Regions from separate parts of the Kitasatospora sp. NPDC001119 genome, predicted to be linked through region 1. Evidence: riboswitches for the same ligand, from Rfam matches in the RefSeq annotation. Region 1 holds a riboswitch; each other region holds the start of a gene.
The links. A riboswitch is a leader RNA that binds a small molecule or an ion and turns the genes downstream of it on or off. The one in region 1 is predicted to bind cyclic di-AMP.
Positions count from the first base shown of each region.

Region 2: linked by a shared signal. The riboswitch ahead of ACWDD9_RS42745 (transglycosylase family protein) and the one ahead of ACWDD9_RS08620 (C40 family peptidase) in region 1 are both predicted to bind cyclic di-AMP.
Region 3: linked by a shared signal. The riboswitch ahead of ACWDD9_RS38610 (M23 family metallopeptidase) and the one ahead of ACWDD9_RS08620 (C40 family peptidase) in region 1 are both predicted to bind cyclic di-AMP.
Region 4: linked by a shared signal. The riboswitch ahead of ACWDD9_RS14200 (M23 family metallopeptidase) and the one ahead of ACWDD9_RS08620 (C40 family peptidase) in region 1 are both predicted to bind cyclic di-AMP.

Region 1 covers NZ_JBSFKI010000005.1:271,750-274,949, reverse strand. The annotation lists gene ACWDD9_RS08625 (C40 family peptidase) at 95-1,132, shown strand; cyclic di-AMP (ydaO/yuaA leader) riboswitch at 1,471-1,624, shown strand; gene ACWDD9_RS08620 (C40 family peptidase) at 1,635-2,750, shown strand; gene ACWDD9_RS08615 (C40 family peptidase) at 2,978-3,200, shown strand, end outside.
Region 2 covers NZ_JBSFKI010000075.1:14,490-17,689, forward strand. The annotation lists gene ACWDD9_RS42740 (cytochrome P450 family protein) at 1-989, shown strand, start outside; cyclic di-AMP (ydaO/yuaA leader) riboswitch at 1,211-1,379, shown strand; gene ACWDD9_RS42745 (transglycosylase family protein) at 1,385-2,278, shown strand; gene eno (phosphopyruvate hydratase) at 2,634-3,200, shown strand, end outside.
Region 3 covers NZ_JBSFKI010000050.1:30,922-34,121, reverse strand. The annotation lists gene ACWDD9_RS38615 (hypothetical protein) at 1-664, shown strand, start outside; gene ACWDD9_RS38610 (M23 family metallopeptidase) at 772-1,620, opposite strand; cyclic di-AMP (ydaO/yuaA leader) riboswitch at 1,633-1,791, opposite strand; gene ACWDD9_RS38605 (YiaA/YiaB family inner membrane protein) at 1,987-2,277, shown strand; gene ACWDD9_RS38600 (alpha/beta fold hydrolase) at 2,360-3,200, shown strand, end outside.
Region 4 covers NZ_JBSFKI010000009.1:225,190-228,389, reverse strand. The annotation lists gene ACWDD9_RS14205 (MFS transporter) at 1-1,080, opposite strand, end outside; cyclic di-AMP (ydaO/yuaA leader) riboswitch at 1,495-1,632, shown strand; gene ACWDD9_RS14200 (M23 family metallopeptidase) at 1,635-2,615, shown strand; gene ACWDD9_RS14195 (APC family permease) at 2,962-3,200, shown strand, end outside.

The DNA of each region.
Region 1 (3,200 bases):
AAAACGGATAGATCTTCACTAGGGTCTGGCGTCAAACCTATTTTCCGGAATCTCATCCCATCAGGTGAGCCCGTTGGAAGAAGGAGCCGGTCCCTTGGCCTCCCACCGCCGTCCCAAGCAGCCGAGCCGCGCACGGATCTCCGTGCTCACCGCGGCCGCTGCGACCGCGGTCGCCCTCTCCGCCCAGGTGGCCGCGCACGCCGCGCCGCAGCCGAACAAGACGGACGTCAAGGCGCAGATCGACCAGCTCCAGGAGGAGCAGGAGCAGGCGGCCGAGAAGTACAACGGCGCCAAGGAGCGGGCCGACCAGCTGCGGAAGCAGGCCGACCAGCTGCAGGACCAGGTGGCCCGCGGCCAGGAGCAGATGACCCAGCTCCAGGGCGGCCTCGCCGAGGTGGCGGGCGAGCAGTACCGCAGCGGCGGCATCGACCCGTCCGTCCAGCTGATGCTCTCCTCGGACCCGTCCGGCTACCTGGACAAGGCCTCCACCGTCCAGCAGGCCAGCACCAGTCAGGCCGAGGCGCTCAAGGGGCTGCTGGACCAGCAGCGCCGGCTGGACCAGGAGAAGACCGAGGCGGCCGCCGTCCTCGCCTCGCTGGACACCACCACCAAGGACCTGAACCAGGCCAAGTCGGACGTCAACACCAAGCTGAAGGCCGCCCAGGACCTGCTGAACTCGCTGAGCTCCGCCGACCGCGCGGCGCTGCGGGCCCAGCAGGCGCAGGACGACCGCGCCTCGCGCGGCAGCGACCGGGTCGACCTCGGCAGCCTGCCGCCGGCCAGCGGCTACGCGGCCACGGCGCTGGCCAAGGCGATGAGCAAGCAGGGCTCGCCGTACGTGTGGGGCGCCACCGGGTCGACCACCTTCGACTGCTCGGGCCTGATGGTCTGGGCGTACGGGCAGGCGGGCGTCTCGCTGCCGCGCACCTCGCAGGAGCAGGGCCACTACGGCACCCGGATCCCCTCGCTGGACCAGGCCCAGCCGGGCGACCTGGTGATCTACGGCCCCGACATGCACCACGTCGGGATGTACATCGGCAACGGCATGGTGGTCCACGCGCCGCACACCGGTGACGTGGTGAAGGTGATGAAGGCCGACGCGATGTCGATCAACACCATCCGCCGGGTCTGACGGACCGACACGCCCGGGGGGCTCCCGCGGGGGCCTGTGAAAAGCGCCACCCCCGTTCGGGGTGGCGTTTCGGGTTTCCGGCCCTTCGACGACCACATGGTGAGAACCGATCAGCCTTGTGTGCGTCAATGGTCACCATCGGTCATTTTCACAAAGGAACTTGGGTAATCTTCTGTCTTTTTTCTGACAAGGATTTGAACCGATCACGGTTCAGTTACTAGGGTCATGCTCCGAACCACCGCACTGTCGATCGCCCAGCCAGGGTGGCGGCGGTGGTTACCGTCGAGTTCGCAAGGCAGCGGGACAGGTCGAAGCGACTGTCCGACAGGGGAGCCCAGTGGTAGGGGGCGCTGCGGAGCGGAGCCGGGGAACCACGTTCCTCCGGGGTGAATCGGCGCCAGGTCGGCCGGTGGAACGGCCGTGAGGCGTCGTAGGGCATGCTTCCGGCCCGAACCCGTCAGCTCACCCGGTAGGCGGCCGTAGGAAGAAGGAGTCCGCCTTCGTGGCGTCCCATCGTCGTCCCAAGCCCGCCGGCCGCGCCCGGGTCTCGATCCTGACCGGCGTCGCCGCCGCAGCCGTCGTCCTCTCCGCGCAGGGTGCCCACGCGGACCCGCAGCCGACCAAGGAACAGGTCAAGGGGCAGGTCGACCAGCTCAACGAGCAGGCCGAGGTCGCGACCGAGAACTACAACGCCGCCCAGGCCAAGCAGCAGGACCTGGAGAAGCAGGTCTCCGGCCTGCAGGACCAGGTGGCCCGTCAGCAGGCCCAGGTCACCGAGCTCCAGGGCGGCCTCGCCGAGATCGCCGGCGAGCAGTACCGCAACGGGGGGATATCCCCCACCGTCCAGCTGATGTTCTCCTCCAGCCCGGACAGCTTCCTCAGCCAGGCCGACGCGCTGAACCAGGCCGGCAGCACCCAGAAGGGTCAGCTGAAGGAGCTCCAGGAGCAGCAGCGCAAGCTCGACCAGGACCGCAACGAGGCCCAGGGCAAGCTCGCCGAGCTGGAGTCGACCACCCAGCAGCTGAAGGCCTCCAAGGACGAGGTCCAGGGCAAGCTGAAGGCGGCCCAGGACCTGCTCAACACGCTGACCGAGCAGGACCGCCAGGCGCTGCGCCAGGCCGAGGAGAAGGCCGCCGCCGAGGCCAAGGCCAAGGCCGACGCCGCCCAGGCCCAGCAGCAGCAGGCCGACCGCGCCTCCCGCGACAACAGCCGCGGCAGCCTCTCGGCCCCCACGACCACCGCTCCGGTGAACGTGGCCCCCGGCAGCTCGCGCGGTGCCGCCGCGCTGTCCGCCGCCGCCTCCAAGATCGGCAGCCCGTACGTCTGGGGCGCCACCGGCCCGGGCTCCTTCGACTGCTCCGGTCTGATGGTCTGGGCGTACAACCAGGCCGGCGTGTCGCTGCCGCGCACCTCGCAGGCGCAGGCCTCGGCCGGCACCCGGCTCGGGACGGACCTCTCCAAGGCCCAGCCCGGCGACCTGCTGATCTTCTACACCGACGCCCACCACGTCGGCATCTACGCCGGCAACGGCCAGGTGCTGCACGCCCCCAAGCCGGGCGCGTCGGTGCGCTACGAGGCGGTCACCAACATGCCGCTGACCGGCATCGTGCGGGTCTGATCCCCGCTCGGACGTCTCCAGGCCCGGTCTCCCCCAGGGGAGGCCGGGCCTGCGGCTTTTCCGGCGGCTCGATCTGATGTCCGATTGGGGAGTGAATATTCGGGTTGGGAGGGGTTTGGACTCGCTTGCCCGGACTCGCTAACGTCTGCCACCGGACTCCCGCTCGACGGCCGCCCGTCCCGGTGCGGCGGCGGGGGCCGCGCCGCAGGATTGGAGCCGCTGCCGCCATGCCCGTGCACCGCCGTTCCCAACTGCTCACCCGGGCGCTGGTGCTGACCGCGGCCGCCGCCACCGCGTTGGGCGCGGCCACCGGAGGCAGCGCCCAGGCGGCCCCCGCCAGCCCCGACCCGGGCGACCGTCAGGACGTCAAGACGCAGGTCGAGCAGCTGTACGACGAGGCCGAGCAGGCGTCCGAGAGGTTCAACGCCGCGCAGGAGGCCCAGCGGCGGC
Region 2 (3,200 bases), on a different contig from region 1:
GGCTGGTGTCGAAGGCGTTCACCCCGCGCCGGGTGGCCGAGTTCGAGCCGCGGGTGCAGCAGCTCACCGACCGGCTGATCGACGGCTTCGCGCAGCGCGGTTCGGCGGACCTGATCCACGAGTTCGCGTTCCCGCTCCCCATCTACGCGATCTGCGACATGCTCGGGGTGCCGGCCGAGGACCAGGACGACTTCCGCGACTGGGCCGGGATGATGATCCGCCACGGCGGGGGCCAACGCGGCGGCGTGGGGCGGGCGGTGAAGCGGATGCGGGCGTACCTGCTGGAGCTGATCCACCGCAAGCGGGCGGACCTCGGGGACGACCTGATCTCGGGCCTGATCCGGGCCGGCGACCACGGTGAGCACCTGACCGAGAACGAGGCCGCGGCGATGGCCTTCATCCTCCTGTTCGCGGGTTTCGAGACCACCGTGAACCTGATCGGCAACGGCACCTACGCGCTGCTGCGCAATCCGGAGCAGCGCCGGCTGCTGCAGGAGTCGGTGGTGCGCGGGGAGAGCGCGCTGCTGGAGACCGGGATCGAGGAACTCCTGCGCTACGACGGGCCGGTGGAGCTGGCGACCTGGCGGTTCGCGACCCGTCCGCTGACCATCGGCGGGGTGGACATCCCGGTCGGTGACCCGGTGCTGGTGGTGCTGGCCGCGGCGGACCGCGACCCGGCCCGGTTCGCGGCGGAGAACACCCTGGACCTGGCCCGGAAGGACAACCCCCATCTGGGCTTCGGGCACGGCATCCACTACTGCATCGGCGCTCCGCTGGCGCGCCTCGAAGGGCGTGCCGCGCTGGCCACGCTGCTTTCCCGGCTGCCCGATCTGCGGCTCGCGGAAAGCCCGGAGAATCTGCGCTGGCGGGGTGGTCTGATCATGCGTGGCCTGCGCGAACTCCCGGTGGAATTCAGCCCGGAGAGCCGTTCCCCGCACGCCCCTCCGCACCCCGTTCCGGATGCCTCTTCGACGCCTCCGACCTGCTGAGATCACGCTGACGGGAGGTCGCCGATCGCCCGCCGACGGGGGTGTGAACACCCATCAATCCGGACATAACGCCGCTGTTGGTAGGCGATCGGACACGGGCCGTAATTGTTGTGTGATATCGGTGATATGAGCTTGTGATTGGTCTGATGATCTGTCTACTCTCCCTGGAGTTCGCAGCTGCGGACCTCGTACGCGGAACGCCGAATCCTGCCCGCCGCGTCACGGGAAACCGACCAGAACCCTGGGCAGGGGCGGGGGAACCAGGTTTGTTGCCGTCTCCCCACGGCTTGGGGTGAAGCCGCCCGAGCGGAATCGTTTCCGCTTACGGCGGCCGGGCCACCTCCCGGTCCGAACCCGACAGCTCACCTCGCAGGCGTACGGAGAGGGACCTCTTCATGCTGTTCGTTGGAACTGGCCGTCACCGTCGTCGCACCCAGGCCGAGAAGGCCATCGCCGTCGCCGGTGTGGCCGGCGTCGGACTCGCGATGCCGCTCCTCACCGCCACCGGCGCCTCCGCCGCCCCGGCCTCCACCTGGGACTCCGTCGCCCAGTGCGAGAGCGGCGGCAACTGGAGCATCAACACCGGCAACGGCTTCTACGGCGGCCTCCAGTTCACGTCCAGCACCTGGAAGGCGTACGGCGGCACCGCCTACGCGGCGCAGGCCAACCAGGCCAGCAAGGCCCAGCAGATCTCGGTCGCCGAGAAGGTGCTGGCCTCGCAGGGTCCGGGCGCCTGGCCGGTCTGCTCCCAGAAGGCCGGTCTGACCAAGGGCGGTGCCCCGGCCTCGGTCGACACCTCCTCGGACGCCAAGCCGCAGTCCGCCCCCAAGCAGCAGGCCCCGAAGTCCGCCGCCAAGCCGGCCGAGAAGCCGGTCGCGCAGAAGCCCGCCGCCCAGAAGCCGGCCCAGAAGCCCGCCGCGCAGCCGGTCCAGCAGGTCGCCCCGCAGCCGCAGGCCCCGGGCTTCTCCGGCAAGGCCGGCTGGGACGCCGACGCCAAGGTGTACTGGTACCAGAACAACGGCGGCTGGTACTGGACCAGCCACCAGAGCGTCTACCAGCAGTACGCAGGCCAGGCCGCCGCCCAGCCGCAGTACGCCCCGCGCGCCGCGCAGCAGGCCCCGCAGGCCGCCGGCCACGACTACACCGTCCGTGCCGGTGACACCCTGTCGACCATCGCCGCCGCCCAGGGCGTGTCCGGCGGCTGGAGCGCGCTGTACGAGCAGAACCACTCCACCGTCGGCGGCGACCCGAACCTGATCATGCCCGGCCAGGTGCTGCACCTCGGCTGAGCCGCCCCGCCCGACGCCGGGACCGCCCGCGGCCGGCAGTACCCCGAGACCGGGGTGCCCGCCGGGGGCGCCCGCAGCCGCGCCGGAGCGCTCGACACCGACGCCGCTCCACCCCGCCGTCCGAAGGGGGCCGGTCCTACCGGTCCCCTTCGTCCGCATTCGCCCGCTCCGGTGGGACAAGCTGGGACAAGCAGGTGAACTACCGGTGGGTAGCAGGGCCACACGGTGAGACGGGACCGAGGCCGACGCGGCCACGGCAGCCCGGGCGGTTAGGCTCTGGTCGTAACGACTCCGCAATCGTCCTGCTGGCAGCACCACCGTCAGACCGGACCCTGCTCTCGCAAGGAGATGCCTCGTGCCGTCCATCGATGTCGTCGTAGCCCGTGAGATCCTCGACTCCCGCGGCAACCCCACGGTCGAGGTCGAGGTCGGCCTCGACGACGGCAGCACGGGTCGTGCCGCTGTCCCGTCGGGTGCCTCCACCGGTGCCTTCGAGGCGCTGGAGCTGCGCGACGGCGACAAGAACCGCTACTTCGGCAAGGGCGTCGAGAAGGCCGTCCTGGCCGTCATCGAGCAGATCGGCCCGGAGCTGGTCGGCTACGACGCCACCGAGCAGCGCCTGATCGACCAGGCCATGCTGGACCTGGACGCCACCCCGGACAAGTCCTCGCTCGGCGCCAACGCCATCCTGGGCGTCTCGCTGGCCGTCGCGCACGCCGCCTCCGAGGCCAGCGACCTGCCGCTGTTCCGCTACCTGGGCGGCCCGAACGCGCACGTCCTGCCGGTCCCGATGATGAACATCCTCAACGGCGGGTCGCACGCGGACTCCAACGTCGACATCCAGGAGTTCATGATCGCCCCGATCGGCGCGGAGTCCTTCTCCGAGGCCGTCCGCTGGGGCGTCGAGGTCTACCACACGCTC
Region 3 (3,200 bases), on a different contig from region 1:
CGTCCAACCCGCGCCCGAGGAGGACCCGTTCGCCTACGGCGACGCCGTCCGGCTGCTGGTCGACCACCAGCGGGCGGCCCGGCGGCTGAACGCCAAGCGCCAGGAGCGGCTGCACGCGGAGGCCGAGTGGCAGGGCGAGGTCGCGGCCGGGCTGCTGCGCCGCGCCGACCTGGTGACCTGGCCCCGGCTGTACGCGCTGCTGCTGCACGCGTACGGGGTGGACGTCACGGACCCGGCGGCGGTGCGGGACTGGCTGGCCGGCTTCGGGGAGCTCCCGGAGGAGGAGCGGCTGGCCGCGTACGAGGCGCTGGCACCGGCCGGCTGGCTGGACGAGCCGGACGAGCAGGGCTGGGGCCCGGGCCGGGTGCTGTCGGTCGGCATGGCCACGGACGGCGCTCGGCGGCTGCTGGAGCAGGGCCTGATGCGGCGCAGCTACCGCAACCTGGCGGAGCTGACCGCGCTGGGGCGGCCGATGCCGGAGGAACTGGCTGGGGACTTCGGGCGGTTCGAGGAGGCGGCGGTCGAGGCGGCGCTCGACCTGTTCGGCGGGTGGACGGTGCCGGGGCTGCCGCGGCTGCTGGTGACGGAGTTCCCGGAGCTGGCGCCGGAGCCGGGCCAGGAGGAGATCGAGGCGTACCTGGCGCAGCTGCCCGCCGAGGAGTGAGACGCCACGGCGAAGCCCCCGGTCCGGTGCTGGTGCTCCGGGCCGGGGGCTTCGCGCTGGGTCCGCCCGGGCGGGTGCCTCAGGGCGGGTGCGTCAGGGCTGGCGCCTCAGGGGTTGAGGCCGCGCTGCTGGAGCCAGGGCTCCGGGTCGACCGGGGCGCCGCCGCCGGGGCGGACCTCCATGTGCAGGTGCGGGCCGGTGACGTTGCCGGTCGCGCCGACCTTGCCGATCTGCTGGCCGGCGGCGACCTTGCCGGAGCCCTTGGTGATCGCGGAGAGGTGGCAGTACCAGATCTCGGTGCCGTCGGGCAGGGTCTCGACGATCCGGTAGCCGTACGAGCCGGCCCAGCCGGCCGAGGTGATGGTGCCCTGGCCGAGCGCGTGGACCGGGGTGCCGGTGTCGGCGGCGAAGTCCAGGCCGGTGTGCAGGTTGGCCCAGTAGCGGGCGCTCTGGCCGTAGTGGGCGGAGAGCCGGTAGTCCGTCACCGGGAGGGTGAGGGCGGCGGCCTTGGCCCGCTCGGCCTCCTCGGCGGCGCGCTTGGCCTCGGCCTCCTTGGCGGCGGCCTTGGCCTCCGCCTCCTGGGCGGCCTGGAGCCGGGCGGTCTCCTCGGCGGCGGTGCGCTGGCTGTCGGCCTGGTTCTGGATGCGGGCGGCGAGCGCGAGGCCGGGGTCGGCGGAGAGGGCGACCGCCGTCTCGTCCGGGGCCTCGATGGCGGGGGCGGCGGCCGGGGTCGCCGAGGTGAAGCCGGTGGCACCCAGGGTGGCGGCGACGGCGGTGACGCCGAGCAGCGGGGAGGTTCCGCGGGTCTGACGCGGCATCCGGTGGCGGTTGGTCTCGGCCTCCGCGGCGAAGTCCTCCGGGCCGAAGGCCTCGGGGCCGTCCGGGCCGGGGTGGTCGAGGAGCTGGGTACCGGCTGCGAAGCCGGCCGGGTGTGCCGGGGTGTGCGTCGACGCCACGGAGGCGCGCTCCTTTCCTTCCTTCGCGCCTACCGGGTTAGCTGACGGGTTCGGAGCAGGAAGGTCTCCTACGGCCGGGCCGGAGCCCCGCCGATTCACCCCAAGGAACGTGGTTCCCCGGCTCCCTGACCTGCCCGGAGGCCGGTCGGTGGGATTAGGCGACGGCGCACGGTGCCGTCTGGGTACGGCGTTGACAACCGCGCTGCGTTATCAAACGTTAATCCTAGGAGGCTCTGATTCCAAGCCATCCGTTCGGAACAGCCCCGCGGCAGGTGATCGGACGTCAACGAACGGTCCCTCATGCACGGCCCCATCTGAGTACGCCTACTCATGTGCGGCCCGGCCGGGCCGCAGCATCCTGACGCCATGAGCGCACCGATGCAGACCCGCACCACGGCCGCCTACTACCTCCAGGCCGTCCTGTCCTTCGCCCTGTCGGGCACCGCCCTCGCCGTGGGGATCATCTACCTGCCGGTCGGCGGGTGGACCCGGGCCTTCCTCGGACTCGGCCTCCTCTTCACGGTCAGCTCCGCATTCACTCTGGCGAAGGTGATCCGGGACCGGCAGGAGTCCAACGACATGGTCACCCGGGTGGACCAGGCCCGGCTGGAGAAGCTGCTCAGCGAGCACGACCCATTCAAGGTCGAAGGGGTCTGACCACCCCTCCCCCTCTTCTCCGACGCCTCCGACGCCTCCGACGCCCGACCGCTTGACGGCTAAGGCTATTAGCCTTAGCTTTATGGCTATCGGCAGCACCGCCGATGCCCCGCACCGGCGGCCCGAGGAGGACCCCATGAACGGCACCATCACCCCGAACACCCAGTACCTCACCGTCCCCGGCGGCCGGATCGCCTACGACGACACCCGGCAGGGCGACGGCACCCCGGTCGTCCTGCTCCCCGGCATGCTCGACAGCCGGGCCGCGTACCGGCACCTGCGCCCGCTGCTCGTCGCCGCCGGCCACCGGGTCGTCACCATGGACCTGCGGGGCTTCGGCGAATCCTCGATCACCTGGGACGACTACGGCCCGGCCGCCCTCGCCGACGACGTCCTCGCCCTGCTCGACCACCTCGGCATCGAGCGCGCCGTCCTCGCCGGGAACTCGTACACCGGGGCGACCGTCGTCAAGGCCGCCGGGGACGCCCCCGAGCGGGTCGCCGGGATCGTCCTGCTCAACGCCTTCGTCGAGAACCCGCCGCAGGGCGCCCTGATGCGCGGCGCCATGGGCCTGATGGGCGCCGCCCTCGTCCACTGGCCGGCCGCCTGGGGCTTCTACCTGCGCCGGATGGCCTTCCCCGGTGCCAGGCCCGCCGACTTCGACGCGTACGTGGACGGGCTGGTCGCCGCGCTGCGCACCCCGGGCCGGAAGACCGCCACCCGCGGGTACGTCCACGGCGACTCGGCGCCGGTCGGCTGGACGGCCGCGGTGCGGTGCCCGGCCCTGGTGGTCATGGGCAGCAAGGACCCCGACTTCCCGAAGCCGGAGCTGGTCGCCGACCGGCAGGCCGCCGCGCTCGGCGCGCGGAAGGCGATGATCGAGGGGTCCGGGCACTACCCGATGGCCGACAACCCGGCGGCCA
Region 4 (3,200 bases), on a different contig from region 1:
GACCAGCAGCGTCATGCCGCAGCCCATCACCGTGACGGAGGGCAGCACGTCCACCCAGTAGGAGGAGTCCGGGCCGACGCGCAGCATCAGCAGCACCCCGGCGGCGCACAGCAGGGGGCCGACGGTCAGCGGGATGCGCGGGCCGATCCGCTTGCCGAGGCGCCCGGCGCGCGCGGACAGCAGCAGCATCAGCACGGTGATCGGCACCAGCGCGAAGCCCGAGACCAGCGGCGAGAAGCCGGACACGATCTGGAGCTGCACCACCAGCAGGAAGAAGACGCCGCTGAACGCCGCGTACACGCACAGGGTGACCAGGTTCACGGCGGTGAACAGCCGGGAGGAGAACAGTCCGAGCGGCAGCATCGGATCGGGCGCGCGGCGCTCGACCGCCACGAAGGCGACGCCGAGCGCCACTCCGAGCACCCCGCTGACCCAGACGGCGGGGGACAGGCCCTCGCCGGCCGCCGTCAGCGCGTAGGTGATCGCGCCGAGGGCGAGGGCGGCGAGCACGGCGCCGAGGACGTCGAAGCGGCCGGAGGCGCCCTCGTCCCGGCTCTCCGGCACCGACCGGGTGGTGACCGCGATCACGGCGGCGGCGAGCGGCAGGTTCAGCAGGAAGATCCAGCGCCAGCCGGGGCCGTCCACCAGCCAGCCGCCGAGGAAGGGGCCGACCGCCGCCGACACCCCGCCGAGGCCGGACCAGAGCCCGACCGCCGCCGAGCGGTCGTCAGGGTGGAAGACGGCCTGGAGCATGGCGAGCGAGCCGGGGGTGAGCAGCGCCCCGCCGATGCCCTGGACGGCGCGGGCGGCGATCAGCACGTGGATGTTCGGCGCGGCGGCGCAGGCCGCGGAGGCGACGGCGAACCAGACCACGCCGATCAGGAAGACCTTGCGCCGCCCGTAGCGGTCGCCGAGCGCGCCGCCGAGCAGGATCAGGCCCGCCAGGGTGAGCAGATAGGCGTTCAGGGTCCATTGCAGGGACGCGAGGGAAGCGCCGAGGTCGGCGCCGATCCGGGGCAGCGCGACGTTCACCACGGTGCCGTCCAGCATCGCCATGCTGGAGCCGAGCACCGTCGCCATTAGTACCCAGCGACCCTGCGCGGTGCCCAGGCGCAGGGTGCCGGCCTCGGAGGTGGCCACGGGCGAATCCTGCGCTGCCGAGGCGCACGTGACAAGGGTCACCGGTGGGTGTGTTGGCGGCTGGCGGTGCGTGAGCGGACGGGTGCGCGGCGTGGCCGATCTCGGCGCAGGGTCGTGGATCAGTGGCGGGGGGTGAATGGGTTGTGTACGCACCGTGGGCTCGGGCCTGCGGAGGGTCACTGGGACAGGGGGGATCGTTGCCGTTTCAAGAGATCGACATTGCTTCACCCGAACGGATGGGTTTTAGTTCAGCGACCGCCCGGCCAGTCCGGACGGATCCGCCGGGTGGAACGCCGAGTCCTGCCGCTGCCCGGTGGTTCGAAACGAACTCTGTACGGCAGGAGCGGGGGACCCACAGGTAAGTCGCCGGACCGGAGTTCGCGCCTCAGGGCGCGGGCGTCCAGGACCGGCTTGGGGTGAAGCCGCGCAAGCGGCCGGGCAACTCCAGCCCGAACCCGACAGCTCACCTCGCAGGCGTCGGAGAGGAAAATTCCATGCCTGCACAGGCTCGTCGTATCGCCCTGCCCCGCGCCGCCCGCATCGGCATCGCCACCGCCGTCACCGGTGTGTCCTTCGCCCTCCCGCTCGTCACCGCGATGAGCGCCCAGGCCCACACCCCGGCCGCTCCGGCCGCCGCCTCCACCGAGGCCAAGCAGGCCACGCAGGCCGCCGCTCCGGCCGCCCAGGCCGCGCAGGAGAGCTACCGCGTCGTCAGCGGTGACACCCTGTCCAAGATCGCCGACGCCAAGAACGTCGAGGGCGGCTGGCACGCGCTGTACGAGCAGAACCGCTCGGTCGTCGGCGCCAACCCGAACCTGATCTTCCCGGGCCAGCAGCTCGCGCTGTCCGGCCACGCCGCCGCGCCGGCCGCCGACGCCGCCCCGGCGAAGCCCGCCGCTCCGGCCAAGCCCGCCAAGCCGTCCGCTCCGGCGACCCAGGCCGCCAAGCCGCAGGCCCAGGTCCAGGTGCAGACCGAGGCCGCCAAGCCCTCCGCGCAGCTCGAGACCCAGCTCCAGGTCGCCGTTCCGGCCCAGGCCGTGACCGCCACTCCGGTCGCCGCCGCCACCTCCGGCTTCGTCGCCCCGCTGGCCGGCCCGCGGCTCGGCACCGCCTACGGCGTGGCCGGCTCGATGTGGGCCTCCGGTCACCACACCGGCCAGGACTTCGTCGCCTCCACCGGCACCCCGCTGCGCGCCGTCGCCAACGGTGTCGTGGTCAAGGCCGGCAACGGCGGCGCCTACGGCAACGAGGTCGAGATCAGGCTCGCCGACGGCCACTACGCCGAGTACGCGCACCTCTCCTCGATCGGTGTGAGGATCGGTCAGACCGTCACCGCCGGCCAGCAGATCGGCCTCTCCGGCGCCACCGGCAACGTGACCGGCCCGCACCTGCACTTCGAGATCCGCAACGGCTCGGAGTACGGCTCGGACATCAACCCGGTCGCCTACCTGCGCGCGCACGGCGTCGCGCTCTGACCCCGAGAGCTCCGGGGTACCAGGAACCACCGCCGCTGCGGGCGAACCGATCGCCCGGGATGGTCATGTCGGGTGACCGCTCGACCGGGTGATCGCCGCACGGCGGACATGGGCGCGGGACACGCCCAGGCCGGCCCGGCCGCATGAGGACCTCCTCGTGCGGCCGGGCCGGTCGCTTTCGTTCCCGGGCCCGCCCGGGGTGTTCGATCGATCGAACGAAGCGTCAACTCCGGTGTCCCACAGGGTGGTCGCCGGGATCTCCGGGCGCCTCCGGGGCGCCATGCTGGCGGACGGTCAGTGCCCGGCCGGTCCGGCGGTCGGGCGGGCCGGGAGGCGAGGAGGCCGGATGGCGGTCCGCAGCGGGGGCGTGGCGGGGGAGACGGCCGGGCGGGAGCGGCCCGGGGCGGGCGGGGTCGACCGGCTGAAGGCGGACTCGGTCGGCCTGGTCGGCGTGGTGTTCATGGCGCTCGCCACCGCCGCCCCGATCACCGCGATGACCGGCAACCTGCCGATCATCGTCGGTCAGGGCAACGGCGCGGGCGCGCCCGCCGCGTACATCGTGGCGACCGTGGTGCTGACGGTGTT